4 regions of the Vibrio navarrensis genome follow, and region 2 is predicted to be linked to each of the others. Evidence: predicted binding sites of a transcription regulator. Region 2 holds the regulator's gene; each other region holds the start of a gene.
The links. Region 2 encodes PurR, which represses purine synthesis genes. Its sites were predicted from a motif close to TNANGNAAACGTTTNCNTNA; they were not measured.

Region 1: a site for PurR is predicted at 1,489-1,508, ahead of purL (phosphoribosylformylglycinamidine synthase). Genes of this name have one in related genera too.
Region 3: a site for PurR is predicted at 1,477-1,496, ahead of glyA (serine hydroxymethyltransferase). Genes of this name have one in related genera too.
Region 4: a site for PurR is predicted at 1,319-1,338, ahead of I3X05_RS03335 (NCS2 family permease). Genes of this name have one in related genera too.

What each region holds. Positions count from the first base shown of each region.
Region 1 covers NZ_CP065217.1:742,229-745,793, forward strand. Annotated here, with positions in the region: gene mltF (membrane-bound lytic murein transglycosylase MltF) at 1-1,353, opposite strand, end outside; gene purL (phosphoribosylformylglycinamidine synthase) at 1,649-3,565, shown strand, end outside.
Region 2 covers NZ_CP065217.1:1,144,313-1,147,877, forward strand. Annotated here, with positions in the region: gene I3X05_RS05170 (TfoX/Sxy family DNA transformation protein) at 15-608, opposite strand; cyclic di-GMP riboswitch class I at 727-815, opposite strand; gene purR (HTH-type transcriptional repressor PurR) at 1,007-2,011, opposite strand; gene torD (molecular chaperone TorD) at 2,315-2,959, opposite strand; gene torR (two-component system response regulator TorR) at 3,198-3,565, shown strand, end outside.
Region 3 covers NZ_CP065217.1:797,065-800,629, forward strand. Annotated here, with positions in the region: gene I3X05_RS03540 (transcriptional regulator) at 1-521, opposite strand, end outside; gene I3X05_RS03545 (YitT family protein) at 606-1,205, opposite strand; gene glyA (serine hydroxymethyltransferase) at 1,552-2,802, shown strand; gene I3X05_RS03555 (hypothetical protein) at 2,878-3,213, opposite strand; gene lipA (lipoyl synthase) at 3,407-3,565, opposite strand, start outside.
Region 4 covers NZ_CP065217.1:751,274-754,838, forward strand. Annotated here, with positions in the region: gene I3X05_RS03330 (aminoacyl-histidine dipeptidase) at 1-340, opposite strand, end outside; gene I3X05_RS03335 (NCS2 family permease) at 1,359-2,648, shown strand; gene tet(34) (oxytetracycline resistance phosphoribosyltransferase domain-containing protein Tet(34)) at 2,791-3,255, shown strand; gene frsA (esterase FrsA) at 3,365-3,565, shown strand, end outside.

The sequences.
Region 1 (3,565 bases), 400 kb from region 2:
GTAGCGGGTTTGGCTAAAATATTTCTTCTGCCTTAGCAGTGGCAATCTCTCTTTGACATCGCCCCAAGAGTCGGGGTTAGCGCCCTGTTTTTTAGTCAAACGGCGCGCGTCCATCATGTGACCAAAGCCAACATTGTAAGAAGCCAAGGCAAACCAAATTTTCTCATGCTGGGGAATCGACTCTGGCACTCGCGAGACAATACGACGCAGATACTCAACACCGCCTTTGATCGATTGTTCCGGATCGAGGCGATTTCTCACCCCAACGCTTTTCGCCGTAGGTAGGGTCAACATCATCATGCCGCGCACACCCGTTGGTGATTTAGCCAGCGGGTTCCAATGGGACTCTTGATAGGCCAATGCAGCGATCAAACGCCAGTCAAATTCCGCCGAATATTGCTCAAACAGCGGTGCCCATTTCGGTAAGCGGCTGTCGAGCGCACGAATAAAGGCACGCGTGTCGACATAATCAAAGGAGCCGATGTGGCCGATGTACTTTTCTTCCAGACGCGCCAGCTCCCCCGATTGGTTCACATCGCCAAAGAACTCGATCAACATGGCGTACAGCGACTCATCTGGCGAGCGGCGCACAAACCAAGAGACGGGCTGATCTTCCGTCAGCTCAAAAGCCAGAGCAAGGTCTGGATACAAACGCTGGGCAAGAGAGAGCTCAACCGAATCGGTCACGGTAAAACGCAGTTCACCTTGCGAAACCTTTTTCAGCAGATCGTTGGTGTCAGCGTTGGAGATCACTTGGAAGGCAAGCTCGGGGTAATCCTTCTGCAATCTTCTGAGCGTGGGAGCGTACTGAGATTGTTTAACCACTTGTAACGTAGCGGCAGCGGCGTCATTGATGCTGTCATCGTCTTGCGCTTCGCTGCTGGTGTTCTGTTGTTTTTCTGATTGGTAGCTAATGAGCTGCTCAAGATTGCGCGGGCGTAAATCGCCATTCTTGTACACCACTTGTTGGCTGACGTAGTAATACGCAGGTCCCGGGCGAAACTGGTTAACGGCATTTTTGCTTTGGCTCAATCCGGTCGCGATCAGGTCAATATCACCACGCTTGAGCATAGGAAATAGCTCGGCTTGGCGGTAAGCGGGTTTGATTTCCAAACGCACGCCGAGTTGATCAGCAAATTGACGGGCCAGTTCATAATCTAAACCGGCTTGACCATCGGGGCCGATGTAGTAAGAGAGCTGGTTATTGAGCGTTCCCACGCGCAGTACGCCACGTTGTTTGATCTGATCCAGCTCGCTGGCGGGTTTTGACTCTATCTGACAGGCAGAGAGTATCAGCACGGCGGCCGAGAGTAGAAGATAGTGGCGGATTCTGGCTAACGGGATCAAGCGCATTAACGATATTCTCAAGAAGCAATTGGTCCCTTTATATCAAAGCTCGCAGCACTGGCAAAGTAAAAGCCTGATTTCTCATCGCCGATGTTCAAGCGACAGAACATTTTGCCTGTATTGCCAGTTTGACAAAAAAAATGACGCAAACGGTTGCTTTTGCTGTTACATCACAAAAACAAATCCTTTATAATGCGCCCGCAAAGGAGAGGTGGAATCGGCATAAGTTCGCAAGTTTTTCATTAAGCTTTTGAATTTATTCCAATATCACCTTAATCAATTGCATAAGAGACCTAAGCACATGAGAATTTTGCGTGGCTCCCCAGCTCTTTCTGAGTTTCGTGTTAACAAACTACTGGAACTTTGTCGTGAACAAGCCCTGCCTGTGAGCGGTATTTACGCTGAGTTCATGCACTTTGCCGACCTCAAAACCGAGTTAGATGCTCAGGAACTGGAAAAGTTAGAGAAGCTGCTGACTTACGGTCCAACCATTCAAGAACACGAGCCACAGGGTTTACTCCTGCTGGTGACGCCTCGTCCGGGCACTATTTCTCCTTGGTCTTCTAAAGCAACCGACATTGCGCACAACTGTGGCCTGGCGTCGATCAAACGTCTGGAACGCGGCACGGCATACTACGTTGAGAGCGAAACGGCGCTGACTGACGCGCAGGTAACCACTCTGAAAGCCTTGCTTCACGATCGCATGATGGAAGTGGTGTTCACGGAACTCGACGCGGCACAAGCGCTATTCAGTGTGGCAGAACCCGCGCCAATGACTCAGGTGGATATCCTCTCTGGTGGTCGTGTTGCGCTAGAAGAAGCCAACGTTTCCCTTGGTCTAGCTCTGGCGGAAGATGAAATTGATTACTTGGTGGAGAACTTCATCAAGCTGGATCGTAACCCGAATGACATCGAGCTGATGATGTTTGCTCAGGCAAACTCTGAGCACTGCCGACACAAAATTTTCAATGCGGATTGGACGATCGACGGTGTTGATCAGGACAAATCGCTGTTCAAGATGATCAAGAACACCTTCGAAACCACGCCGGATCACGTGCTGTCTGCTTACAAAGATAACGCAGCGGTGATGACCGGTTCGAAAGTCGGCCGTTTCTTCCCTGATCCGGACTCGCGTCAATACACTTACCACCACGAAGATGCCCACATTCTGATGAAAGTGGAAACGCACAACCACCCAACGGCGATTTCGCCTTGGCCAGGTGCGTCAACAGGTAGCGGCGGTGAAATTCGTGATGAAGGCGCAACGGGTATCGGCGGTAAGCCAAAAGCGGGTCTGGTGGGCTTTACGGTATCTAACCTGCGCATCCCTAACTTCGTTCAGCCTTGGGAAAGTGATTTTGGTAAACCAAGCCGCATCGTCAGCGCGCTGGATATCATGATTGAAGGTCCTCTGGGCGGCGCGGCATTCAACAACGAATTTGGTCGTCCAAACCTGCTGGGTTACTTCCGTACTTATGAAGAGAAAGTCACCTCACACGCGGGTGAAGAGATCCGTGGTTACCACAAGCCAATCATGATTGCTGGCGGTATGGGTAACATTCGTGACGAACACGTACAGAAAAAAGAAATCCCGGTTGGCGCGAAACTGATCGTGCTGGGCGGTCCGGCGATGAACATCGGCCTGGGCGGCGGTGCGGCGTCTTCCATGGCGTCGGGTCAGTCGGCAGAAGATTTGGATTTTGCTTCAGTACAACGTGAAAACCCAGAGATGGAACGTCGTTGTCAGGAAGTGATCGACCGCTGCTGGCAACTGGGCGATGCGAACCCAATCGCGTTTATCCACGATGTGGGCGCGGGTGGTATCTCGAACGCACTGCCTGAGCTAGTTAACGACGGCGATCGTGGCGGTAAATTCCAACTGCGTGACGTGCCAAACGATGAACCGGGCATGAGCCCGCTGGAAATCTGGTGTAACGAATCGCAAGAGCGTTATGTGCTGGCGGTTGCGCCGGAGAACATGGAGATGTTTGATGCCATCTGTAAGCGTGAGCGCGCACCTTATGCAGTGGTGGGCGTGGCGACGGAAGAGCGTCATCTGACTCTGGAAGACAGCCACTTCGATAACATGCCAATCGATATGCCGATGGACATTCTGCTTGGCAAGCCGCCGAAAATGCACCGTGAAGCGACCACGCTGAAAGTGACCAGCCCGGCGATTGACCGCAGCGGTATCGAACTCAATGAAGCGGTGGATCGC
Region 2 (3,565 bases):
AAACTTACTCAAGCTTAAGAGGAAAGCTTATTAACTAACTCATCTCGGCGTTTTTGAGGGATGACGCTCCAGTGAGTTCCATTGATAGCGCCTTCTAACGCCCACAACAGCTCAAGGCTAACACTTCCACTGTGCGTGTTTTTGATCGCTTCATAAGCCCCAACAGAACCGTGCATTTCCAACTGCTCAACCGTTTCAATACCTGCTTTTTTCAGCATGCGCTCAGTCGCCAGCCTTAGATTTGGCAAATCTTTCAGACGATCGGGTTTGGCAACGGCTTGAAGCTCTTTCTCTTTTCGGGCGCTGTCCAAAGCTTGTCTTGCGACGCTCATCAGTGCAGTCTTGTTATCCCAAAGGGAATCGGTTACCGCGTAGTATTTGGTAACAACAGGGAAGCCACGTTTTTTGTAAACATAAGGCTTAAGGCCCTGTTTTTCGAACAATGAGGTTGTGTTTTGATCCGCGCGAATATGAAGCTGATCTTTGACGACCAATGCAAACATGGTCTCATCTGCAAAAAGGCCGAATCCGCCAAACATAGAGCGAGATTTTATCGCACCAAGTTGCTCAAAAAGCTTCATTGAATCTTTGAGTATCGGTTTATCCATGATGTGTTATCTCGGTGTAATTATAATTACGCCACCCATAAATCAGGTCCGAGAGATTAGCAAACCAATGCATACAAGATGTCATTAGAGAGTCAACTCAATGTAATGCATTTTTGCCATCGGGAACCCCGCTACCTACCAAACAACATTTGGTTTAGGCCGGAGGCTTTGCGTCCCACCTTTTCAGATGGTTTGCCCTGTGCGTGACAGCTAAAGGATACGATTTCTATTGGACTAACATCACATTTTAGAATTAAAAGTGTGATCTTGGTTCAGGTAATAGTTTGCGGAAAATGAGCCAAAACTCGTGTACGAAAATATCTTGTTATTTGTCACAATAATGATTTTGTTTTGACACAAAAAAATAGACGCCGAATAGCGTCTATTTTTTAACAATGTCAGTTCAGTTTTTTAACTGTGTCGCGAATAACGATTTCTGGATGCATCTCAAAAATGCGTTTATCGTGCTCTTTGTCTTTAATGCGCTCAAGTAGAATTTCAAATGCATTTTTACCGACACGACGTTTTGGTTGGTGAATGGTGGTAAGCGGCGGAGAGAAGTACTCGGCCAGTTCAATATTGTCGTAACCGATCACCGACATGTCTTCAGGAATACGGATACCGAGCTGTTGCAAACGGCTCATTAGGCCAAGTGCCATGGTGTCGTTAAAGCAGAAAATGGCCGTTGGACGATCGTCCCAAGAGGCGATCTTATCAGCGACCAATACGGCTGTATCACATTCAAAGTTACCTTCTAAGATCCAATCTTGATTGACCGCTAGGTTTGCCTCTGCCATTGCGCGTTTAAAACCAAGAATTCGCTCCTGACACGCGGCTTTTTCGAAATGACCGCTCAGGCAGGCAATTTTGCTGTGACCGTTATCAATCAGATATTTGGTTGCGAGATAGCCACCTTCTTCTGAGTTGTCGATGATCTTGTCGGCTTGCGAGCTAATCGGGCCCCAGTCCATGATTACTTTTGGAATATCGGCGTGTCTATCGAGCATTTCACGCAGCTCTTCGGTCAAATCTGAACACATCACCAAGATACCGTCGACGCGTTTTTCAGCCAGCATGCGGATATAGTCGCGCTGCTTTTCATAGATGCCACCAGTGTTACATAGAATCAAGGTATAGCCTTGGCGGTAGCAGTAGCTTTCTACGCCGTCAATCACTTCAGAGAAAAAGAGATTGGTTGACTGAGTAACGAGCATGCCAATAGTACGAGTCGTATTGCATTTCAAGCTGCGTGCGACGGCGCTAGGCGCGTAATTGAGTTCATCCACCGCCTTCATCACTTTTTCTTGCGTTGTTTCTGCAACAAAGCGGGTTTTATTGATCACGTGTGAAACTGTCGTGGTTGATACGCCGGCTAAACGTGCGACATCTTTAATTGTGGCCATAATTTTGTCCTGTCCAAGGTTACCGCGGGGAACATTGAGCCGGGTAACGCTCTTGCTACCTTTCTTCGAATCGGTCTTGAACATGGAGAGACCCAAGAAAAGCAGCAGCTTAGCTAAAAAAACACAAAAACCGCTGTTTTTCAGCGGTTTGCATTAAATTCATATTTTATCGTTTGCGGTCTCAATTTTATATCGAGATACGTCAGCAGGCAACCAGCTCAGCACGCGAATATTGTATCCGTGTTCACACTTTATTGGTTAATCTTCAGTCGAGTGATTGCTCTATTGATAGGCCTGTAATTATTATCCAAGTAAATAGTCACTGTCCAGTTTACAAAATGCAATTAATAGTTTTGCAACGCTGGTGTAGAAGTCAAACTGGTCGTGTTGAAGACACTGCTGGTGAAATTGCGGCAGCCAAGACAGCAGCATATCTTCAATGAACTGTTGCTGCTTGGCAAAGGCGGCTTCCATATGGCGCTCTTGCTCCAGCTCATTCGAACGGATAATCAGATGGCCTAAAAAATCCAGTTGAATAGCGAGATGATCCGCAGGTTCATTGAGAGTGTCGCTCACTCTCACGCCGTGCTCTGTCATCAGCTTTTCCATCATTCTGGCTGGTTCGGCGTTGAGTAACCCTGATTGGTCGAGGTAAACGGAAGCGTAGGGTAGAGCGCCATGTTTTGCGCTTTTCAGAAACAGATCGCAAAAGTCTGCGGCCAGTTCAAGTTGAGCATCTTTACGCTCAAGCAGTTTATTCAACGTTTGTACCAGTTGCTGCACTTCAACCCGCAAACGGTCATTTTCTGCTAAACCACAAAGAAATGAGCGAATCTCTGCGCTGTGATATTTGTCCAGTTCCACTTGGCTCAACTCTTTGGCGAAAAGGCTTGAAAGCCACCAGTAAATTTCGGCACGCTTTTCGTTGAAGGCTTTGATCTCTTGCATTTTCTTTGTGCTCCTCAAGGTTTCTCTTATTAGTTTAACCAATAAAAATGAACAGCGGTCACCCTGATTATTAATGGATTATTTAATTATATGTCGGCTTGTAAATGGGTGAAAAATAAGCTTGTCTTGAATCAATAAAAGCCGAGATTATTGTGCTAACTTTGCTCTGACGCTAGAAATGTGACTGTTTATGAATAGAATGAATCGGCGTAGAGAAGAATGACAGAAAGTGGTGTAAATGAGCTATCACGTATTAGTCGTAGAAGATGATGTAGTGACACGAGCCAAATTGGTGGGTTACTTCCAAAATGAAGGATATACCGTCAGTGAAGCAGAGAGCGGCGTAGAAATGCGTGAGGTATTGAACAGCCAAACCATCGATTTGGTGATGTTGGACATTAATCTCACTGGAGAAGATGGCTTGCTTTTGACGCGGGAACTGCGTGGCCAATCGGATATCGGCATCATATTAGTAACAGGCCGCACGGATAGCATAGACAAAATTGTCGGTTTGGAGATGGGCGCGGATGATTACGTGACCAAACCGTTTGAGTTAAGAGAGCTGCTAGTTCGGGTGAAAAACCTCTTGTGGCGGATGTCGTTAAC
Region 3 (3,565 bases), 350 kb from region 2:
TTCTCATGCCAATAAAGGTAACTCAAGGTGCATGCGACTAGTGCGAATACGGCGCACAGCAAAGAGAGAAGACGTATTGTCTGGGGATAGCGTGAGAAAATTTTAGTCTCTGGTTGCGGGGAGGCGCTAGACGATGGTTCGGCAGCGGGATCAGGAGATGGCGTTTTCAGGGCGATATGACCCAAACTGAAGAAGTAACCTTTACGCGGATAAGTGACGAGGATCTTGGTGGCGTCTTCCGCGGGTAAGTGTTTCTGTAGCAGGGCTCTTAACGTTGAAATGCGGTTAGTAAGAACATTGCGCGAGATGAAATCGCTTTGCCAAATGGTCTGAATGATGGCGTCGGCAGAGAGAGGCTCACCGACATGGGTAAGAAGCAGTTCAACTAACTCGGCTGTTCTAGGTTCGAGATCGATGATTTCGTCGTCGAGAGCAAGCGTTCTGGTGATAGGGTCATATTCTAACTGGCTGATTAGAATATGACATTGTTGCTCTTTTGCTGTGGTTAAAAAGTCTTGCATCGCACTGGGTTACTTCATGAACACTGCTGATAGTGTATAGCACTTTCATAAGCCAAAACAGGACAACGCGTCATAAGCATGACGTCAAGAATAATTCACTTTGTAACGGTGGGGCTTATGATTCATGGCAAGCACTAGGTTTAAAGCAAAAGCACCGAGAATCGAGAGTAAAATCGTGTTTGGCGTGACAAAGAAAAACGAGGCCGTCAGAATTGCCGCATCAATCGCCATCTGAGATTTTCCTACCGAAATGCCGAATTTGTCCTGAACATAGAGACACAAGACATTAAAACCACCAAGACTGGAACGGTGACGAAACAAGATGAGCATTCCCAATCCCATGAAAAGGCCGCCAGCAATCGCGCAGTAGACCGGATGGATGTTATCGACAGAAATGACTAAATACAGGTTATCGGCAAAAATAGAGACTAAAGCGCCAGAAATCGCACTATTAAAAGCAAATCGTCTGCCATAACGTCGCCATGCAAGTAAATAGAAAGGGCAGTTGCTCAAAAAGTACAACAATCCAAACGTGAATGGAGTAAACTGGGACACCAGCAATGCGAGCCCCGTAGTGCCACCAGTGAGAAGATGTGCCGATTGCAGAAAGAAGACGCCTTGGGCGACCAGAAAGGTGCCGGTCAAGATAGCAATCCAGTCCTCTTTGTGTGAGTGTTTTTCCATCAGTTCCTAAATTTAATGCGCAATAAGGGGCGAGCATAGTAGTCAAAAGCTGATCTTTTCGGTAGCTAGACGACTAAAATTAGGGTAAACCTATGTAATTGTTGTTTTACAGGGTGTAAAACGAAAATATTGACAGTTGAAGTCGCATCTTTGTCATCATCATCGGTGAAGATGAATCTTCTCAAATGTCATCATGAAAAAACTGCATAAGAAAAGTGAACTTTTCTCTTTATGACCTGGATCAAATTATGTAGAATGCGCGCCATTACGGTGACGAAAACGTTTGCGTTGGGTCATTTGACAGTTTTTTTGCAACTTTCAGTCTAATCTGAGTCAGGAGATACAGATGCTTAAGCGTGATATGAATATCGCTGATTACGATCCGGAGCTATTCGCAGCTATCCAGGAAGAAACCCTTCGTCAGGAAGAGCACATCGAACTGATTGCTTCTGAAAACTACACCAGCCCACGTGTAATGGAAGCGCAAGGTTCTCAGCTAACCAACAAATACGCAGAAGGTTACCCAGGTAAGCGTTACTACGGCGGTTGTGAGTACGTTGATAAAGCAGAAGCTCTGGCGATTGAGCGTGCGTGCCAACTGTTCGGCTGTGAATACGCAAACGTCCAGCCGCACTCGGGATCTCAAGCTAACAGCGCGGTATACATGGCACTGCTTAACCCAGGCGATACCGTGTTGGGCATGAGCCTAGCGCACGGCGGTCACTTGACTCACGGTTCACCAGTTAACTTCTCTGGTAAACACTACAACGTCATCCCTTACGGCATTGATGAAGCAGGCCAAATCAATTACGACGAAATGGAAGCCCTTGCTTTTGAGCACAAACCGAAGATGATCATCGGTGGTTTCTCGGCTTACTCTCAAATTGTTGATTGGAAGCGCATGCGTGAAATCGCGGATAAAGTCGGTGCTTACCTGTTTGTCGATATGGCGCACGTTGCCGGCCTAATTGCGGCAGGCGTTTACCCAACACCCGTTCCACACGCGCACGTTGTGACCACCACAACACACAAAACGCTCGCTGGCCCTCGCGGTGGTTTGATTTTGTCAAACGCAGGCGAAGAGATGTACAAAAAACTGAACTCAGCGGTATTCCCTGGTGGTCAAGGTGGTCCTTTGATGCACGTGATCGCGGGTAAAGCGGTCGCATTTAAAGAAGCGATGGAACCTGAGTTCAAAGCCTACCAAGAGCGCGTGGTGAAAAATGCCAAAGCGATGGTGGCACAATTCCAAGCGCGTGGTTACAAAATCGTATCAAACGGCACTGAAAACCATCTGTTCCTTGTTGATCTGATCGACAAAGAGATCACGGGTAAAGATGCAGATGCCGCTTTGGGTGCAGCAAACATTACGGTAAACAAAAACTCAGTGCCAAACGATCCACGTAGCCCGTTTGTGACTTCTGGTATTCGCGTTGGTACGCCAGCGATCACTCGCCGTGGCTTTACTGAAGCCGATGCTACTAATCTGGCTGATTGGATGTGCGATGTGCTAGATAACATCGGTAATGATGATGTGATTGCAGCGACTAAAGCGAAAGTTTTAGAAATCTGTCAGCGTCTGCCAGTTTACGCATAAGTATTAAAGTAATAAGACAAAGGCTTCCCATGCGGAAGCCTTTTTGTTTACTCAGAAAGATCAATCGAATAGAGATTACTTCTCTTTCGAGATACTCAACAAAGAGCCTGATTTACACTGAAATGAGTAGTAGCTTGACGTCTCGCTAAATTTCCCCAACCCTTCACCATCACAATAATCGATATTGATGTCACGCATGGTGTTAAGCGTTTCTTCGCTGTTCAGCGCAAATTTTGCGCCATCGGCGCAGACAATACGTACACGACCATCTTTGCTCACTGAATAGATTTTGACTTCCGTGTTGCACAATTCAAAAGACGCTTCGCGATAATTATCTTGCGCGGTATTTTGCTGCGCACAACCCGCCAGTAGGGCAGTAGAGAGCAGAGCGATAAATCCAAACTTATTCATTCAATAAAATCCTTTGTGTTGGGAATGCCAATGAGCATAGTCAACCGAGATGATATGCACTTGCATCAAGCCTATATAAATGGCGCTGGGATGGCAACCCATAGCAAGGTTAAACCTCAGTGGCGCAGATAAGATGAGACAAATAAAAAGGCTGAACGTGATATACATTCAGCCTTTGCAACACTACGGACGGTTATTTGACTTCCAGCCCTTGTGCTTGCATATCCGCATGGTAAGAAGAGCGTACAAACGGTCCACAAGCGGCATGGGTAAAGCCCAGTTCTAACGCGATCTCTTTGAGTTCATCAAACTCTTCTGGTGGAACGTAACGTTCAACAGGGAGGTGATGGCG
Region 4 (3,565 bases), 390 kb from region 2:
TGCCTTTTGCGGTTATCCATTCACCATCGATGTATGGCTGGATAGGATCGCGGGTAAAGTCATGATCGGTGTCTTCATTCTTCTGTGGAACCATATCGATGTGCGCTTGTAGCACAACACCTTTTTTGTTTTCCATACCCGCGGTGGCTGGTTTCTTAATAAATACGTTGCCCGTTGGATCACGGTGAACCTCTAACCCTTGCTCCGTTGCCCAAGTCACTATGTACTGCGCGAGCGCTTCTTCATGTTTAGATGGATGAGGGATAGAACAAATTTTGTCGAAAAACTGCCAAAGGGGAGCGGGGGACAGACTACTGATTTCAGAATGGAATTCAGACACGGATGACTCCTTTACATATTATTTGCCAGATGGCGTACTGCAGCAGACCGATTTCTGCGCATAAATGCCGAGTCTGCTGATAATAAATCAGCAGTAAGCATACCACTAGCAGAGTATGGCGAGTAGTTGCGTTGACGATGCGCTTACAACGAGAGTGTCACATTCTGTGAACGTTCACTTGCTTATTTGTGTACGTTTCGCGGCTTCCTTTCTTTATGCAAAGTTCCGAATGATATTTTTGTAATTTAATTTCGTTAAAAGATTGATGCTAGTCAATAAAAGAAATTTATGTGATAAAAGTCACTAAAAAACTTGTAATAAAATTTCTTTGTGGTATATTTATAACCAACTTCTTAAGCGAAGAAAGAAATGCTCAAAGGATGAGTCCGTTTTATCGCCTCCAAGGAACCGAGAAATCAAACGTGTCTTATTGATTTAGTAAAGGTGATAGTTATGAAAGGTTTAGCTTCTGCAATGTTTTGGTCCAACCACTCGGTTTACACCAGTAACTTTGCTTACCCAACAAGCTTTGGTTACAAATAATCCAGTTAACCAACGGCATGTGACCCTGAACAGTTTGTTCACCCCTATAAATTGGAATTTTCTTTCAGTAATAGTGCTGACATGATTCTACCGCCACTCTTGTTGAGTGGCGTTTTTTTATGCCCGCATTTTGTCCTACCTCGATTTCTCCTCTATGTATTTTATTGACCGCATTTGGTCGGTTTGACCGCATTTTTGTAATGTAAAAACGGCAAAGCGGTCGATTTATTTATTGAAAGTTTATGACATTGTCGATTTTTTCTGCATACCAGTTCTTAAACCTGTTGTTTTTTCTTATTGTTTCCTAAAGAAAAATATCATTCTTCATCGTTCGACTTACTTTTTTCTGTCTTTGAAGCCAGTGAAATCTCGATTCGAGTAAAAAATCTATCTGGAATTTGTTATTTGATAACTTTATAATCGGCAGCCAATCGATTACGCAACCGTTTACTTTTTACTCTTACAGGATTCGATCATGCTCGAAAGGCTATTTAAACTCAGTGAAAATGGCACCAATGTGCGCACTGAGATCATCGCAGGTGTCACCACCTTTTTAACGATGGCTTACATCATTTTTGTTAACCCAGCGATTCTTGCCGATGCAGGAATGGATCGTGGAGCAGTATTTGTTGCAACCTGTCTTGCTGCAGCGATTGGTTGTTTCATTATGGGCTTGTGGGCGAACTATCCGATCGCGCAAGCACCTGGCATGGGCCTGAATGCCTTCTTTACCTACGCGGTGGTGTTAGGCATGGGCTACACTTGGCAAGTCGCGCTGGCGGCGGTGTTTGTCTCTGGTGTGCTGTTCATCTTATTGAGTATTTTTAAGATCCGTGAGTGGATCATCAACTCCATTCCACTTTCATTGAGAACGGGTATTTCAGCGGGTATCGGGCTGTTCTTGGCTTTCATTGCCCTGAAAAATGCAGGTATTGTTGTTGACAACCCAGCAACGCTGGTTTCTCTCGGTCATATTACTTCTCTGGCTCCCGTTCTTGCTTCTGTTGGTTTCTTCCTCACTATCGCCTTAGTACATCGCGGTGTTAAAGGTGCGGTAATGATCGCTATCCTGGCGGTAACCGGATTGGGCCTGGTTTTTGGCGATGTGCAATGGGCTGGTGTGATGTCAACACCGCCAAGTATTGCTCCGACTTTCTTACAGCTAGATTTCTCCGCGGTATTTGAAGTTGGCATGATTTCGGTCGTGTTTGCTTTCCTTTTTGTTGACCTGTTTGATACTGCCGGCACCTTGGTTGGTGTCGCAACCAAAGCTGACCTGATCGAAAAAGATGGTAAGATCCCTCGTCTGAACAAAGCACTGCTAGCGGACTCGACGGCAACTTCGGTTGGCGCACTGCTAGGTACTTCAAACACCACCTCGTATATCGAAAGCGTCTCTGGAGTAGCCGCTGGCGGTCGTACTGGTTTGACAGCGGTCGTGGTGGGTGTGCTGTTCCTGTTGGCACTGTTCTTCTCTCCTCTCGCGGGCATGATCCCAGCTTATGCGACAGCGGGAGCGCTGTTCTACGTGGCAATCTTGATGCTTTCGGGTCTAGTGAGCATTGATTGGCGCGATCTCACTGAAGCGGCGCCAGTGGTAGTAACCTGCCTGCTGATGCCCTTAACGTTCTCTATCGCGGAAGGTATTTCGCTTGGCTTTATCGCTTATGCCGCCATTAAGTTGTTCAGTGGTAAAGGGCGCGATGTCTCTTTGAGTGTGTGGGTGATGGCGGCGATCTTTATCGTTAAGTATCTTTTCGCTTAATAGCTTTTGCTGTTGCGTTCCGGTAGAATAATCGTTTGCGCAGCTCGAAACCCAGACATTCTATTACTTTTCGGGCTCTCATCATGATGAGAGCCCGAAAACCGTTTGGGGCAACAGATTTTCAAATAATTAGGTTATTACAATGAGCAACAAATTCGTTATTACTTGGGATGCCATGCAAACTTACTGCCGCAAACTGGCTGAGCAACAAATGCCAGCAGAGCAGTGGAAAGGTATCTGGGCCGTGAGTCGCGGTGGTTTGGTTCCTGGTGCTATCTTGGCACGTGAGTTGGGTATTCGCTACGTCGACACGATTTGCATCTCTAGCTACGATCATGATCACCAGCGTGACATGACCGTCATCAAAGCGCCAGAAGGCGATGGTGAAGGCTATTTGATCGTTGAAGATTTGGTCGATAGCGGTGATACAGCACGTAAGTTGCGTGAAATGTATCCAAAAGCGAAATTGATTGCTGTGTGTGCCAAGCCATCAGGTAAAGCGCTGCTCGATGACTACGTTGTTGATATTGCACAAGATACATGGATTGAACAACCTTGGGATATGGCGCTCTCTTATGCAGAGCCAGTCAATCGCAAGCAAAAGTAAAACCGTTGTTAACGCGTAAAAAAATGGCCCCTGCATGGGCCATTTTTTTTATTGCTGTTATACTGTTTCGCCTAAATCTCTGATGTTAGCTAAGTGCCCTGAGTCATGTATGTCTGAAGAAGAAACCAGCAAAAACTTGTCTGAAACTCTGTTTGTGAAGCATAAACAGGCGAAAGAAACCTCGGCATTAACTCAATATATGCCAACCAGCCAGTCACTGCTGGACGAACAGAAAGCCAAAACGGGTTACGCTTGGTATCGCAACTTGCGCCGTTTGCAGTGGGTATGGCAAGGCGTTGATCCTATAGAG